One region of the Vibrio harveyi genome, then DNA from elsewhere that is predicted to be linked to it. Evidence: predicted binding sites of a transcription regulator. Region 1 holds the regulator's gene; each other region holds the start of a gene.

Region 1 (4,932 bases):
AGCTTGATTTCTGCTTCAACGGCTAACTCTTGTAGATAAGTTAATGCACCGCCAGCAATCTCTGCGGTATACGCCAAACGCAAAGTTTGCTGATCTTGTTGTGCTTCAAATGCTAATGGTTCCAATTGAGCACGCTTTAAAGCTTGCAGAACTTCTTTCTGCGCTCGCTCAAAATCATGACCATGGATAAAAGACAGTTGAACCAACAACACTTCATCAAGAGACGTAATGATTTTAGCACCGCGACCTGAAACCAATACGCGCTCAATACGCGTTGAGCCTGATTCAGGTTGATAGCTGCATTTGAGGCTCAAATCCATCGTGCTTTGAGCAACTGGCTGTAGCGTACGACTGTGCAGCACTGGCGCAGCCAAACGCGCAAGTTCACTCGCCTCATCTAAACGCAGCAACGGCAACAAGCAAGCATCCGACACTAAACGTGGGTCTGCACTGTAAACGCCAGCAACATCACTCCAGATGGTCACGGTGTTTACCTCAGCCAATGCACCAATCACCGTTGCTGAATAGTCTGAGCCGTTACGCCCCAACAGTACTGTTTCACCCACTTCATTTTGCGCCATAAAGCCTGTAATGATGACACGCTTGTGGCTATGTTGAGTTAACGCCTCTTTGATAAGTGCATAAGAGCGAGCTCGGTCGACTTCTGGCTGCGTTCCAGCTTCTGCGCGTAAAAAGGCGCGAGAATCTTGCGCTACCGCTGGAAGATCCTGTTGTGATAACAGTGCAGCCAGTAAGCGTGACGACCATACTTCACCATGCCCAAGCACTGCTGCTTTTTGCGCTTCCGTAAGTGGCGCAGTTAACTCAGCTAAGGTACTGAATTCATCTTGAAGAGAAGCAAGCACTTGCGTTTGCGCTTCTCCTTCTAATAAAGCTTCAATTAACTCTGTCTGGAACAGTCGCAAGTTTTGTAGCGCTTCATGTGCGATGCGACCGTCTTTATCCAGCCCTTCTAAAAACTCGATCAAGCGGTTAGTGGTTTTCCCTGCAGCCGATACCACCACCAAATCATTTTCTGCTGAATACTCTTTAAGAATACCCACCACACGTTGGTAACATTCTGGGTTCGCTAAGCTGCTACCACCAAATTTATGCAGCTGACGTTGTACAGTCATGACCTTACCTCTCCCAATTACTGTGTAGCTTTCGCAAATGCTTGCTCAAGATCAGCAATCAGATCTTGGGCATCTTCTAAGCCAACAGATAAGCGCAGTAACTGTTGAGAAACACCAGCTTCAGCCAGAGCTTCTTCACCCATCGCACGATGCGTCATTGACGCAGGGTGACAAATCAAGCTTTCTACACCACCTAGCGACTCAGCAAGAGAGAAGAGTTCAAGTTCTTTAACAAACACTTTTAGCTGCTCAAATGAGCCAGCAAACTCAAAGCTCAGCATAGAACCAAAACCCGATTGTTGCTTCTTCGCGATGTCATGGCCTGGATGCTCTGGCAAACTTGGATGATAAATCTTCGCTACCAAAGATTGCGTTTGCAAATACGCCAACACTTGCTGAGAGCTTTCTTCATGAACTCGCATTCGCGCACCCAGCGTACGAATTCCTCGAAGCGTCATGTAACTGTCGAATGGCGTACCCGTTGCACCAATGCAGTTACCCCACCATGCTAACTCTTCAGCATGCTCTTCGCTCTTAGTGATCACCACACCACCAATCACGTCAGAGTGACCATTAATGTATTTCGTTGTTGAGTGGATAACAAAATCCGCACCAAGCTCCAAAGGCTTTTGGTACACAGGTGTCAAAAAGGTATTGTCCACTGCGACTAAAGCGCCAACTTGTTTTGCCTTCTCACACACAGCCGCAATATCAACAACGCGTACGAGTGGGTTTGACGGAGTTTCTAACAAGATAAGCTTTGGCTTTTTCGCAATCGCCGCAGCCAACGCTTGCTGATCCGACTGGTCAACAAACTGCACTTTAAAGTCGCCTTTGTTGGCGCGAGTATTGAACAGACGATACGTACCGCCGTAGCAATCATGCGGTGCAACAATTAAGTCATCAGGTCCAAGAAACGCCGATACCCAAAGGTTTAGTGCCGATGTGCCGCAGTTAGTGACAACCGCTCCTTTACCTGACTCAAGTTCGTACAATGCTTTTTCTAACAAGCCTCGGTTTGGGTTACCAGAACGTGTGTAGTCGTATTGTGGAACTTCACCAAACGCGGGGAAGCCGTAGTTAGTAGAAAGGTAGATTGGTGGTACAACAGCGTGATATTGACTGTCTGACTCGATACCAGTGCGTACAGCAATGGTCGCAGGCTTACGGGTGCTCATGGGTGTATCCTTTCACGGGTGGTGACATCTAAATGGGAATGCGCTATATCTAGCTTGTATTGCTCAATTGATTAACACTCTTCCCTAACTATTAACCTCACTTTACTTGTCTAAAAATAAGACGTCAACACTTCTAGACGTCCATATGTCTTTGCTTATGGCGGTAAATGCAGCTAAAATCAGCACCTATATTTATTTTTCTAACTTATTACATTAATGAAGGTGCGCAATGGCTGACTGGAATGGCGAATACATTAGCCCGTATGCTGAGCACGGTAAAAAAAGCGAACAAGTAAAAAAGATTACCGTCTCTATCCCGCTAAAAGTTTTAAAAGTGCTGACTGATGAGCGAACTCGCCGCCAGATCAATAACTTACGCCATGCGACTAACAGTGAGCTACTATGTGAAGCATTCCTACATGCTTACACAGGGCAACCACTGCCAACTGATGAAGACCTTCGTAAAGACCGCCCAGATGATATTCCTACAGAAGCAAAAGCGCTGATGACGGCAATGGGCATCGAATTCGAAGCGTTTGACGAAGAATAATTGCTTACAAATTCGTCAACACGATGAGGCTGCACCGGGGACAGTTTCAGACCAAACTAAAAAGGGACGCCATCGCGTCCCTTTTCTTTGCTGTCAGAAATGACTTTGGCTTACTCCGCCATGTAGTTTTCTGGCATCTCAATACGCGCTACACCTGAATCAACCGCAGCTTGAGCAACCGCTTTTGCTACGCGTGGTAGTAGACGTGGATCCATTGGTTTTGGAATGATGTAATCAGAGCCAAACTCTAGCTTGTCTACGCCAGCTGCCTTCAATACAGCTTCTGGTACTGGCTCTTTTGCCAATTCACGAATCGCATCGACTGCCGCAAGCTTCATTTCATCATTAATTTCACTCGCACGAACATCCAATGCACCACGGAAGATGAATGGGAAACACAGAACGTTGTTTACTTGGTTCGGGTAGTCGCTACGACCAGTGCCCATGATCAAGTCATCACGCACTTCATGAGCCAATTCTGGTTTGATTTCTGGATCTGGGTTTGAACATGCGAACACAACAGGCTTATCTGCCATCAGCTTCAATGCTTCTGCAGGTAGTAAATTTGGACCTGATACACCCAAGAACAGATCCGCACCTTCAATCACGTCTTCCAGCGTACGCTTATCTGTGTTGTTTGCGAATAACTGTTTGTATTCGTTTAGGTCGTCACGACGTGTATGGATCACCCCTTTACGATCCAGCATGTAGATCTTCTCACGCATTGCGCCACATTTGATCAACAGCTCCATACATGCCACTGCCGCAGCACCAGCACCAAGACAAACGATGGTTGATTCTTCTAGCTTCTTACCTTGCAGCTCAATTGCGTTCAGCATACCCGCAGCCGTTACGATTGCAGTGCCGTGTTGGTCATCGTGGAATACAGGTACATCACAGCGTTCGATAAGGCGCTTTTCAATCTCAAAACAATCAGGCGCTTTGATATCTTCTAGGTTAATACCACCGAAAGTATCTGCAATGTTTGCTACTGTGTCGACAAATTCGTCGATCGTGCGGTGTTTCACTTCGATATCAATTGAATCTAGACCAGCAAAGCGTTTGAACAACAGCGCTTTACCTTCCATTACTGGTTTAGAAGCTAGCGGACCAAGGTTACCAAGACCAAGAATAGCCGTGCCGTTAGAGATAACCGCAACCATGTTGCCTTTCGCCGTGTATTTGTACACATTGTCAGCATTTTGTGCGATTTCGCGTACAGGCTCTGCAACACCAGGGCTGTATGCCAGAGCAAGATCGTTAGCAGTTTCAGCTGGCTTAGTCAGCTCTACTGCGATTTTTCCTGGGGTTGGGTACGCATGGTAGTCCAATGCTTGTTGGCGGCGTTCTTCTTCTGGGGTGACTTCTTGGCGATTGTCTTCAGACATGGATCGTTTCTCTTTTGTTATTTTTTCGGTAAGGGGGAATAAATTCTAAAGGATAGAAGTCAATCTTCATAGGCAAGATTGCGAGCGATATCCTTAAAAAAGGTAATAATGTAAGAGATTAGACCAGATATCTATGATTGGCACCTGATAGACAGATCAGGTGCACTTTTAATCACTTTCTTTCAGCGAGAAAACAGCGAAATATAATCTCACTCTTCATCAACGTATTGCGCTTGTAGGTAGTTTTCGATACCAGACATTTCGATCAAGCCCAGTTGCGTTTCAAGCCAATCGACGTGCTCTTCTTCGTCTTCAAGAATATCTTGGAAGAGGTCGCGTGATACATAATCACGGATATCCTCCGCATAAGCGATCGCATCTTTTAGATCTGGGATTGCTGCCATTTCGAGCTTCAAATCGCACTCAAGCATTTCTTTGGTATCTTCCCCGATCATCAATTTACCGAGATCTTGCAAATTAGGTAAGCCTTCTAGAAACAGGATACGTTCGATTAGATGATCAGCGTGCTTCATTTCATCGATCGACTCGTGGTACTCCTTGTCGGCGAGGTGTTTTAAGCCCCAGTCCTTGTACATACGAGCATGCAGAAAATATTGATTGATAGCGACGAGCTCGTTGCCGAGCACTTTATTGAGATGTTGGATTATGATTGGATCGCC
Region 2 (4,932 bases), 1.1 Mb from region 1:
GAGGTAAGAAGGAATGATGCGTTTTAAGTTGGTTTCAATAAACGCCAGAGCCATACCAGCAAGCATCGCTGGAATCACTTGCGCTTGATAGCCTACTTTCTCGATGGCGAATAAGCCAAAGTCCCATACTTCAGGCACTTGCTTACCAATTAAATAGGCATTCATTAACTGTGGCGAAACCAGCGTCACGCCCAATGTGATACCCAGAATCGGAGTACCGCCAAGCTTTTTCACTGTCGACCAACACACGCCAACCGGTAGGAAGAAGAAGATCGCCTCACCAATTAGCCATAGGAAAGAGTGTACCGTTGCCCAAAACTGGCTGATTTCCGTTAGCGTTTGACCATCAAACATCTTGATGTCGCCAATCACGTTACGGAAACCAAGAATCAAACCACCGGTGATGATCGCTGGTAGCAGTGGTACAAAGATTTCAGCAAGGTGGGAAATACCACGCTCAACGATGTTCATATTTTGACGAGCAGCGTTCTTAGATTCATCTTTGCTCGATTCACTTTTGCCGCTAAGCTCGATCAGTACTTTGTAAACCTCATCAACTTCAGTGCCGATAACGACCTGAAATTGACCGGCATTGGTAAAGCAGCCCTTCACCATAGGCAGTGCATCTAACTGTTTTGTATCGGCTTTGTCAGTGTCATTCAACACGAAACGCAAGCGAGTTAAGCAGTGGCTTACACTGGCAATATTGTCCGATCCCCCGACCAGCTCAATAAGACGCTGTACATCTTGACGCGCAATCTTACTCATAACTTTGTCCACCCTGTATTGGATACATTCAATTCATCGTTTTATTTTTATAATGGGAACATTCCCACTTGATGATTTTAATAGTGCCATTTCGCATTCAAAAACAAAATGGGAACAGTCCCATTAATTGAGAATGATCACAGTATAATTTTAGAGCAGATCATCGAAAGAAGGATTAATGACGGATAGGCTGCTGGGTAAAATGCACCACAGACTCATCACCATTTAATTGATTAATCAGCATGTTAGCGGCTTTTTCACCAGCATGAGAGTAGCCTGGATCCACGCTAAAGACATTCGGGAAGAGAAAAGAAAGCAATTCGTTACCACCCACACCTGTGACCACCACGTCTTCGCGTCCGATTTCTTGCAGACGTTTAATCACACCTAGAGCAATGGTATCACTGGCACAAGCAATGGCTTGCGTATCGGATTGAAGAACGTGATCCACCAGCTGATAAGCACTTTCGTGGTTGAGCTTGCCGGTTTGGAAGCAAGGTTCGATGCGCTTTTTCTCACACCAAGCTTGGTAAGCATTAAGGCGAGCGAGACCTGTAGTGCGGTCTTCTGGATCAACACCAATGTAGGCAATATGAGAAATAGATTGTTGTTCCAGGTGGGAGAGCGCCATATCGATAACGCCTTGGTTGTCGTAGTTGATCGAGGAAACCATTTGTGTGTCCATCGCGATCACGACAATGCGATTGCCCCACTCCGCTAACGCTTGCTCATCACATCCAGTAAAGCCAAACACGATCACCCCATCGACATTGCGACGTTTAAGCACATCCAAATGCTCATTGGTTTTATCACGATCGAACTGGCTCTCCATGATCACGACATCGTATCCGGCTGAGTACAAAGCGTTGAGCATGGTCCCAACAGCGCGGTTTTCTGATGGTGAATCCAAACGAGAGATGATCACGCCGATCACCTTTTGGCTGCCACCACGCATCGACTGCGCAGACTTTGATGGGACGTAGCCTGATTCTCGAATGATTTGCTCTACCTTCTCACGCGTTTGCGGTTTTACCTTGGGATCATTGGTAAGCACACGACTGACCGTCGACTTGCCTACGCCAGCCAGTTTCGCGATATCAAGAATGGTGAGTTTTTTGCTCATAAGTGTTCAGACTAAAAGAAGGAATCAAACAAAAGGGAAGCAGCGGCTTCCCTTATCTCAGTCAGTAATGAAGATTACTTGTTTAGGTACGCAGGCACGTCTGCAATGCTATCTAATACTACCGTTGCAATCGCTTCGCCTTGTTCTGTTACTGGCTTACCAGTGCGAACCAAAATCTTAGTGCCAACGCCTGCCGCTTCTGCTGCCATCATGTCTTCGGCTTTGTCGCCGATCATCACAGATTTCTCCATGTCGATCTTCAAGAAGTCACGCGCAGAAATAAACATACCTGGTTTTGGCTTACGACAATCACAATCTTGCTTGTACTCGCCAATGCCATGCTCCGGATGATGTGGGCAGTAGTAGATGCCGTCGAACTCAACGCCATTATCAGCGAAGTTCCAGTCCATCCATTGAGTCAGAGACAAGAAACGGTCTTCGCTGAATTTACCACGTGCAATGCCAGATTGATTGGTCACAAGCACCAGCAGGTAGCCTTTATCTTTCAGCGCTTTTGTCGCTTCAAAGACACCGTCAATGTACTCAAAATCATGTTCGTCATGAACGTAGCCGTGGTCAACGTTGATCACGCCGTCACGGTCGATAAAAACAGCAGGTTTTGCCAAAACGTATTTCTCTATTTACTCGGTTTTATCAGATTATTACATACCTTATAAGCACTCACACTATCTAATTGGTGTGAGTGGGCGACAAAACAGTTGATTTGTCGTCCGAGAATCGGTAAATCTTGAGTATCCCTATTATATATGTCCTTCCGCCAAACATTCTCTGTTTTCCTTTCCCAACAGAACATCCATACATTTAGACGTCTAGACGTAAAAATATCTATTGACTTAATACTACTTAACCCATAGCATCAACTGAGAATTGAGATAGAGTTCAAAATTTACTCCTGTTAAAAGCCGTTTTTAACAGCGAAGTTCCCAGTATCTCTGTGCAGGTTGAAACATGATAGAAATAAAAAACGTCAATAAAGTGTTCTACCAAGGCAGTAAGGAAATTCTTGCCCTTAAGGACATTAATCTAGATATCGCGAAGGGCACCATCTTCGGTGTTATTGGCTCATCGGGCGCGGGTAAAAGTACCCTAATCCGCTGTGTGAACATGCTGGAAGCCCCGACATCGGGTTCCATCATCGTAGATGGCGTTGATCTAACCAAATTAAGCAAAAAGCAATTGGGAGAAACTCGCCGTAACATCGGGATGATCTTCCAACACTTTAACCTGCTGTCGTCTCGCACCGTTTTCGACAATGTCGCACTCCCTCTTGAGCTAGCAGGCAAAGACAAAGCGCAAATCACAACAAAAGTGACTGAGCTACTTAAACTCGTTGGTCTTTCAGACAAGCATGAAAGCTACCCAGCAAACCTAAGTGGTGGTCAAAAGCAACGCGTGGCGATTGCACGTGCACTGGCATCAGACCCTAGCGTTTTGCTGTGTGACGAAGCAACCAGTGCACTGGATCCAGCAACGACTCAGTCCATCTTAGAACTACTAAAAGAAATCAACCGCAAGCTAGAAATCACCATTCTACTGATCACTCACGAAATGGAAGTGGTTAAGAGCATCTGTCACGAAGTGGCGATCATCGGTGATGGTGAGCTAGTGGAAAAAGGTACCGTTGGTGAAATCTTCGCGCATCCGAAGACTGCACTGGCGCACGAGTTCATTCGCTCTACTTTGGATCTTTCTATCCCAGAAGATTACCAAGCTCGCTTACAAACCACGCGCGTAGAAAACAGCTACCCATTGGTTCGCTTAGAATTTACTGGCGCAACCGTGGATGCCCCTCTAATGACGCAGATCGCTCGTAAGTACAACATCGACGTAAGCATTCTAAGCTCTGATCTGGATTACGCTGGCGGCGTGAAGTTCGGCATGATGGTCGCAGAGCTGTTTGGTAACGAAGAAGACGACAACGCAGCGATTGAGTTCTTGCGTGAGCACAACGTGAAAGTAGAGGTACTTGGCTATGTCCTTTAATACGATTTCTGAATGGCTGAGCCTAAACAGCAACCTACTTTTGGGCGCAACATGGGAAACCCTATACATGGTTGCGGTTGCTGGCATCGTTGGTTTTGCTGTTGGTATTCCACTAGGCGTAATTTTGCACACCACTAAAAAAGGTGGCTTGCTGGAGAACACTAAACTTAATCGCGTGCTTGGCGCCATCGTTAACATTGGTCGCTCGGTTCCTTTCCTAGTGCTGATGGTTGCGATTATTCCAGTAACCAAACTGTTGGTTGGCACCTTTATCGGTACAACAGCAGCGATTGTTCCTTTGACTATCGGTGCAATCCCATTTGTGGCGCGTCTCATTGAAGGTGCACTGCTGGAAGTACCATCAGGTTTGGTTGAGGCTGCACAATCTATGGGCGCAACACCAACACAAATCATCACAAAAGTTCTGCTTCCTGAAGCAATGCCGACTATTGTTAACTCAGTAACGATTACCCTAGTAACACTTGTAAGCTACTCAGCAATGGCGGGTACGGTAGGCGGCGGCGGTCTTGGTGACGTAGCTATCCGTTATGGCTTCCACCGTTACGACGTAGTCATCATGGCAGTAACGGTCGTGATGCTGATTGTTCTAGTACAAATTATTCAGTCTATCGGTGATGCAATCGTACGCCGTGTAGACCACAGATAAGAATTGAAAATACCAATTATAAGGAGATAAAGATGAAATTTAGCCTTAAGAGTCTTTTGACTGTTGCAACTGCCGCTTCTGCACTGGTTCTTGCTGGTTGTGGTGACAAAGAAGTCGACGTGAATAAAGTAAAAGTTGGCGTAATGGCAGGTGCTGAAGCTCAAGTTGCGGAAGTTGCAGCAAAAGTTGCTAAAGAGAAATATAACCTGGATGTTGAGTTGGTTACCTTTACCGATTACGTAACACCAAACGCAGCACTAGATGATGGCTCAATCGACGCAAACGCGTTCCAACACAAGCCATACCTAGATCAGCAAGTAAAAGATCGTGGCTACAAGCTAGTAACTGCAGGCAACTCTTTCGTATACCC
Region 3 (4,932 bases), 190 kb from region 1:
TCATCCAAAACTTTGATGATAGGGACAATACAGTTGGTGGTGCATGAGCCGTTCGACACCACGCGGTGTTCGTCTTTGAGAGTTTCGTGGTTCACACCATAGATAATGGTGTTATCGAGATCGCTTGCGCCAGGGTGTGAGAACAAAACTTTATGAGCCCCCGCTTCAATATGGGCTTGTCCGTCAGCTTGTGAGCCGAAGACGCCAGTACAATCCAGTACGATATCGACTTCTAAGTCACGCCATGGCAAAAGTTCGATTTCAGCAAGGTGGAGGATTCTAATTGGATCGTATTCGCCACTGTCGTGGTGAACGTAGAGGTGTTCTTGGTCATGCGAGATTTTCTTTCCGAAACGACCATGACTAGTATCATACTGAAGAAGATGTGCCATCGCTTCTGGTTGAGCCAGTTCATTAACTGCAACAACCTTGATCTGCTGGTGCTTACCGCTCTCGTATACTGCTCGCAGTACATTACGACCGATACGTCCAAATCCATTGATCGCAACTTTTAGCATTTATCCTTCGCCTCACCAAAAATTCGTGTCACAGATAGTACCTGATACGAAGACTGAACGCATTAAGTAAGTGATCTCCCTCGCGGTAAACTATCTTTTCACTTCCCGAAATATTCATTTCACTAATATATTGATTTCTGACATCGCATGTTTCGCTTGGCATTTTAACTCCTTGTTTGACCACCAAAAGGAAATGCGTATGTCAGGTTTTCCCACTGCTCACTTTTGCAAGCGATGCAATAGAGAAACACCACACTCAGAGGTGCTGGTCCGTAAACCAAGCAGTTACGATACGGATAAATCGATTCTTGGAACCTTAAAACTTTGGGCTCATACCCTGATAAACGGCGGTCACTATTACGATATGGATCGTTATGTCACTTGTAAGGAATGTGGACACAAAGAGAAGGATAACTGGGGAAACGAATTTGAATAGGCACAAAAAAACCGAGCACTAATGCTCGGTTTTTCATTTCTAGCGCTAAATTACGCTAATAGTTCTTTTGCTGTGTTCACTACGTTTTCTACAGTGAAACCAAACATTTCGAACAGTTGGTCAGCCGGTGCAGATTCACCGAATGTTGTCATACCGATGATACGACCGTCGAAACCAACGTACTTGTACCAGAAGTCTGCAATGCCCGCTTCTACAGCGATACGTGCAGTTACGTCTGATGGCAGTACTGATTCACGGTAAGCTGCGTCTTGCTTGTCAAATGCATCTGTTGATGGCATTGAAACAACGCGCACTTTCTTACCTTCAACGGTTAGTTGCTCAGCCGCTTTCACTGCTAGTTCAACTTCAGAACCAGTTGCAATTAGGATTAGCTCAGGCTTGCCATCGCTGTCTTTCAGGATGTAAGCACCTTTCGCGATGTCCGCTACTTGCTCAGCCGTACGCTCTTGTTGTGCAAGGTTTTGACGAGAGAAGATAAGTGCAGATGGTGCATCTTTACGTTCAATCGCCAGTTTCCATGCAACTGCAGACTCAACTTGGTCACATGGACGCCATGTGCTCATGTTTGGAGTCAGACGTAGAGACGCGATTTGCTCAACTGGTTGGTGAGTTGGACCATCTTCACCAAGACCGATAGAGTCGTGCGTGTAAACTTGGATGTTCTGAACTTTCATCAGAGCAGCCATACGCATAGCGTTACGAGCGTATTCCATAAACATTAGGAATGTTGCACCGTAAGGAACAAAACCGCCGTGTAGTGCGATACCGTTCATGATCGCTGTCATACCGAATTCACGTACACCGTAGTGGATGTAGTTACCAGAGAAGTCGTTCGCTTCTAGAGACTTAGAACCAGACCACATAGTTAGGTTAGAAGGCGCTAGGTCAGCAGAGCCGCCCATGAATTCTGGAAGCATTTGACCAAACGCTTCTAGTGCGTTTTGAGATGCTTTGCGTGATGCGATGTTCGCAGGGTTTGCTTGAAGGTCTGCAATGATTTGATTTGCTTTCTCTTCCCACTGCGCAGGAAGTTCGCCATTTAGACGACGCTTAAGCTCTGCTGCTTCTGCAGGGTAAGCCGCTGCATATGCTTCGAACTTCGCGTTCCAAGCCGCTTCTTTCTCAGAACCTGCCGCTTTAGCATCCCACTCAGCGTATACGTCCGCAGGGATTTCAAATGCTGGGTGTTCCCAACCTAGGAATTCACGCGCTGCTGCGATTTCTTCAGCACCTAGTGGCGCACCGTGACAGTCGTGAGAACCAGATTTGTTTGGTGAACCAAAACCGATGATAGTTTTAGTACAGATAAGTGTAGGGCGTGGATCTGCTTTCGCAGCGATGATTGCTGCGTTAATCGCTTCAGAGTCATGACCATCTACAGCAGGGATTACGTGCCAGCCGTAAGATTCAAAACGCTTAGGCGTGTCGTCAGAGAACCAACCTTCAACGTGACCATCGATAGAGATGCCGTTGTCATCCCAGAATGCGATCAGTTTGCCAAGACCTAGCGTACCAGCAAGAGAACATGCCTCGTGCGAGATACCTTCCATCAGACAGCCATCGCCCATAAATACGTAAGTGAAGTGGTCAACGATGTCGTGGCCTTCTTTGTTGAACTGAGCCGCTAGTGCTTTCTCAGCCATCGCCATACCAACAGCGTTAGTGATGCCTTGACCTAGAGGACCCGTTGTAGTCTCGATACCAGGTGCGTAGCCGTACTCTGGGTGACCAGGAGTCTTAGAGTGAAGCTGACGGAAGTTCTTAAGATCGTCGATAGATAGCTCGTAACCGCTCAGGTGCAGTAGAGAGTAAATCAGCATAGAGCCGTGACCGTTAGACAGTACGAAACGGTCGCGGTCAGCCCACTCTGGGTTAGCTGGGTTGTGGTTTAGGTGAGAACGCCAAAGAACTTCAGCGATATCAGCCATACCCATAGGTGCGCCTGGGTGGCCAGAGTTAGCTTGTTGAACACCATCCATGCTAAGAGCGCGGATTGCATTTGCGAGCTCTTTGTTTGAAAGAACGTTACGAGAAGACATGTCTGCTCCTGAGTGCATTAAGCGAATTGATAAAGGAATGTGGGCACATTAACCGAGTAAACTGGGCATAAAAAGTGCGGACAACATTCTCTCAAAGCCAAAATCCGACTGCAAACGTTTTACTCACCATTTTTGCGGTTTTAACTCAATCTTTTCGCACTTAATAGGTAATTTATTAGAAATTCACCCCATCAAAAGCAAACGATTGGGAAATAAGCTAGGCGAATTCAAATCGAAAAAGAGCTTGTAATTCGACTGTGGGAAATTAAAATAGACGTCTAGATGTAGAAACACCTACAAACTGTATTGTATTTTTCGTGGCAAGCTTGCGTTAGTTAGCCATGAGTAAACCTTAAGATTGGAGCTATCATGGCTAAGCACCTGTTCACTTCTGAGTCGGTATCAGAAGGTCATCCAGATAAAATCGCAGACCAAATCTCTGACGCAGTTCTTGATGCAATTCTTGAGCAAGACCCGAAAGCACGTGTTGCTTGTGAGACTTACGTTAAAACCGGCATGGTTATGGTTGGTGGTGAAGTAACGACTTCTGCATGGGTTGATATCGAAGAAATCACTCGTGAAACTGTTCGTGAAATTGGTTACGTTCACTCTGATATGGGCTTTGATGCGAACTCGTGTGCGGTTCTAAACACCATCGGTAAGCAGTCTCCAGACATCAACCAAGGTGTTGATAAAGCAGACCCTAAAGAGCAAGGCGCAGGCGACCAAGGCATCATGTTTGGTTACGCTACAAACGAAACTGAAATTCTAATGCCAGCTCCAATTACTTACTCTCACCGCCTTGTTCAAAAACAAGCTGAAGTTCGTAAGAGCGGTAAACTAGATTTCCTTCGCCCAGATGCGAAATCTCAAGTAACTTTCCAATACGACCAAGGTAAGATTGTTGGTATCGATGCTGTTGTTCTTTCAACTCAACACTGTGATTCAGTAACAACACCTGACCTACGTGAAGCGGTAATGGAAGAAATTATCAAGCCAGTATTGCCTTCAGAGTGGATCACTAAAGACACGAACTTCTTCATCAACCCAACCGGTCGTTTCGTTATCGGTGGCCCAATGGGTGACTGTGGTCTAACTGGTCGTAAAATCATCGTAGATACTTACGGCGGCGCAGCTCGTCACGGTGGTGGTGCGTTCTCTGGTAAAGATCCATCGAAAGTAGACCGCAGCGCAGCTTACGCAGCACGTTATGTAGCGAAAAACATCGTAGCAGCTGGCATGGCTGACCGTTGTGAAATCCAACTTTCATACGCTATCGGTGTTGCTGATCCAACGTCTATCATGGTTGAAACGTTCGGTACTGAGAAAGTATCACACGAAATCATTATTGAAGCGGTTCGTCAACACTTCGACCTACGTCCATACGGTCTACAAGAAATGCTTAACCTGCTTCAACCTATCTACAAGCAGACGGCAGCATACGGTCACTTCGGTCGCGAAGAGTTCCCATGGGAAGCAACGGATAAAGCAGCTATCTTACGCGATTTCGCAGGCATCAAGTAATCGAGCCACGCAAGAATCGATAAAGCCCTCGCCTCTGGCGGGGGCTTTTTGTTTCTGCCCCTTCTTCTCCTTCTCATGTCTTCTCTTGAACAAAAATTCAGCAATTATTTGTAAATTGCCCCATCTCTGCCAATAGTTAACATAATGTTAAATGCACTTTTCGATGTATATAACGTAAAGAACTATGATGCAGGCTCACGTGGCTAATAGAGTCATGAAAAACGTCAGCCAAACATCTTTATATGGCCTAGGTGCCACCGTGGGAATAAATCAAGGAGGAGTTATGCCTCGTACCGTGAACCCATCTGACTTCCAAGGTAAACGAAAGGAAGTTCCAGATAATGAATACGCCAGAACCATTCCGTGCAATACCGTTAGCTTATCGGCACCATTC

Evidence for each region. The regulator MetJ, encoded in region 1, represses methionine synthesis genes. The targets are predictions, from matches to a motif close to TTAGACNTNTANANGTCTAA.
Region 2: the regulator MetJ is predicted to act here: its motif matches at 2,714-2,733, upstream of metN (methionine ABC transporter ATP-binding protein MetN).
Region 3: the regulator MetJ is predicted to act here: its motif matches at 3,285-3,304, upstream of metK (methionine adenosyltransferase).

The regions. Positions count from the first base shown of each region.
Region 1 is NZ_CP125875.1:3,418,987-3,423,918, reverse strand. It holds gene QMY49_RS16220 (bifunctional aspartate kinase/homoserine dehydrogenase II) at 1-1,136, opposite strand, end outside; gene QMY49_RS16215 (O-succinylhomoserine (thiol)-lyase) at 1,154-2,314, opposite strand; gene metJ (met regulon transcriptional regulator MetJ) at 2,544-2,864, shown strand; gene QMY49_RS16205 (malic enzyme-like NAD(P)-binding protein) at 2,975-4,252, opposite strand; gene bfr (bacterioferritin) at 4,462-4,932, opposite strand, start outside.
Region 2 is NZ_CP125875.1:2,355,384-2,360,315, forward strand. It holds gene treB (PTS trehalose transporter subunit IIBC) at 1-768, opposite strand, end outside; gene treR (trehalose operon repressor TreR) at 944-1,891, opposite strand; gene gmhB (D-glycero-beta-D-manno-heptose 1,7-bisphosphate 7-phosphatase) at 1,966-2,517, opposite strand; gene metN (methionine ABC transporter ATP-binding protein MetN) at 2,861-3,895, shown strand; gene QMY49_RS11280 (methionine ABC transporter permease) at 3,885-4,562, shown strand; gene QMY49_RS11285 (MetQ/NlpA family lipoprotein) at 4,595-4,932, shown strand, end outside.
Region 3 is NZ_CP125875.1:139,348-144,279, reverse strand. It holds gene epd (erythrose-4-phosphate dehydrogenase) at 1-518, opposite strand, end outside; gene QMY49_RS00715 (hypothetical protein) at 718-954, shown strand; gene tkt (transketolase) at 1,005-3,014, opposite strand; gene metK (methionine adenosyltransferase) at 3,384-4,538, shown strand; gene QMY49_RS00700 (DUF2189 domain-containing protein) at 4,822-4,932, shown strand, end outside.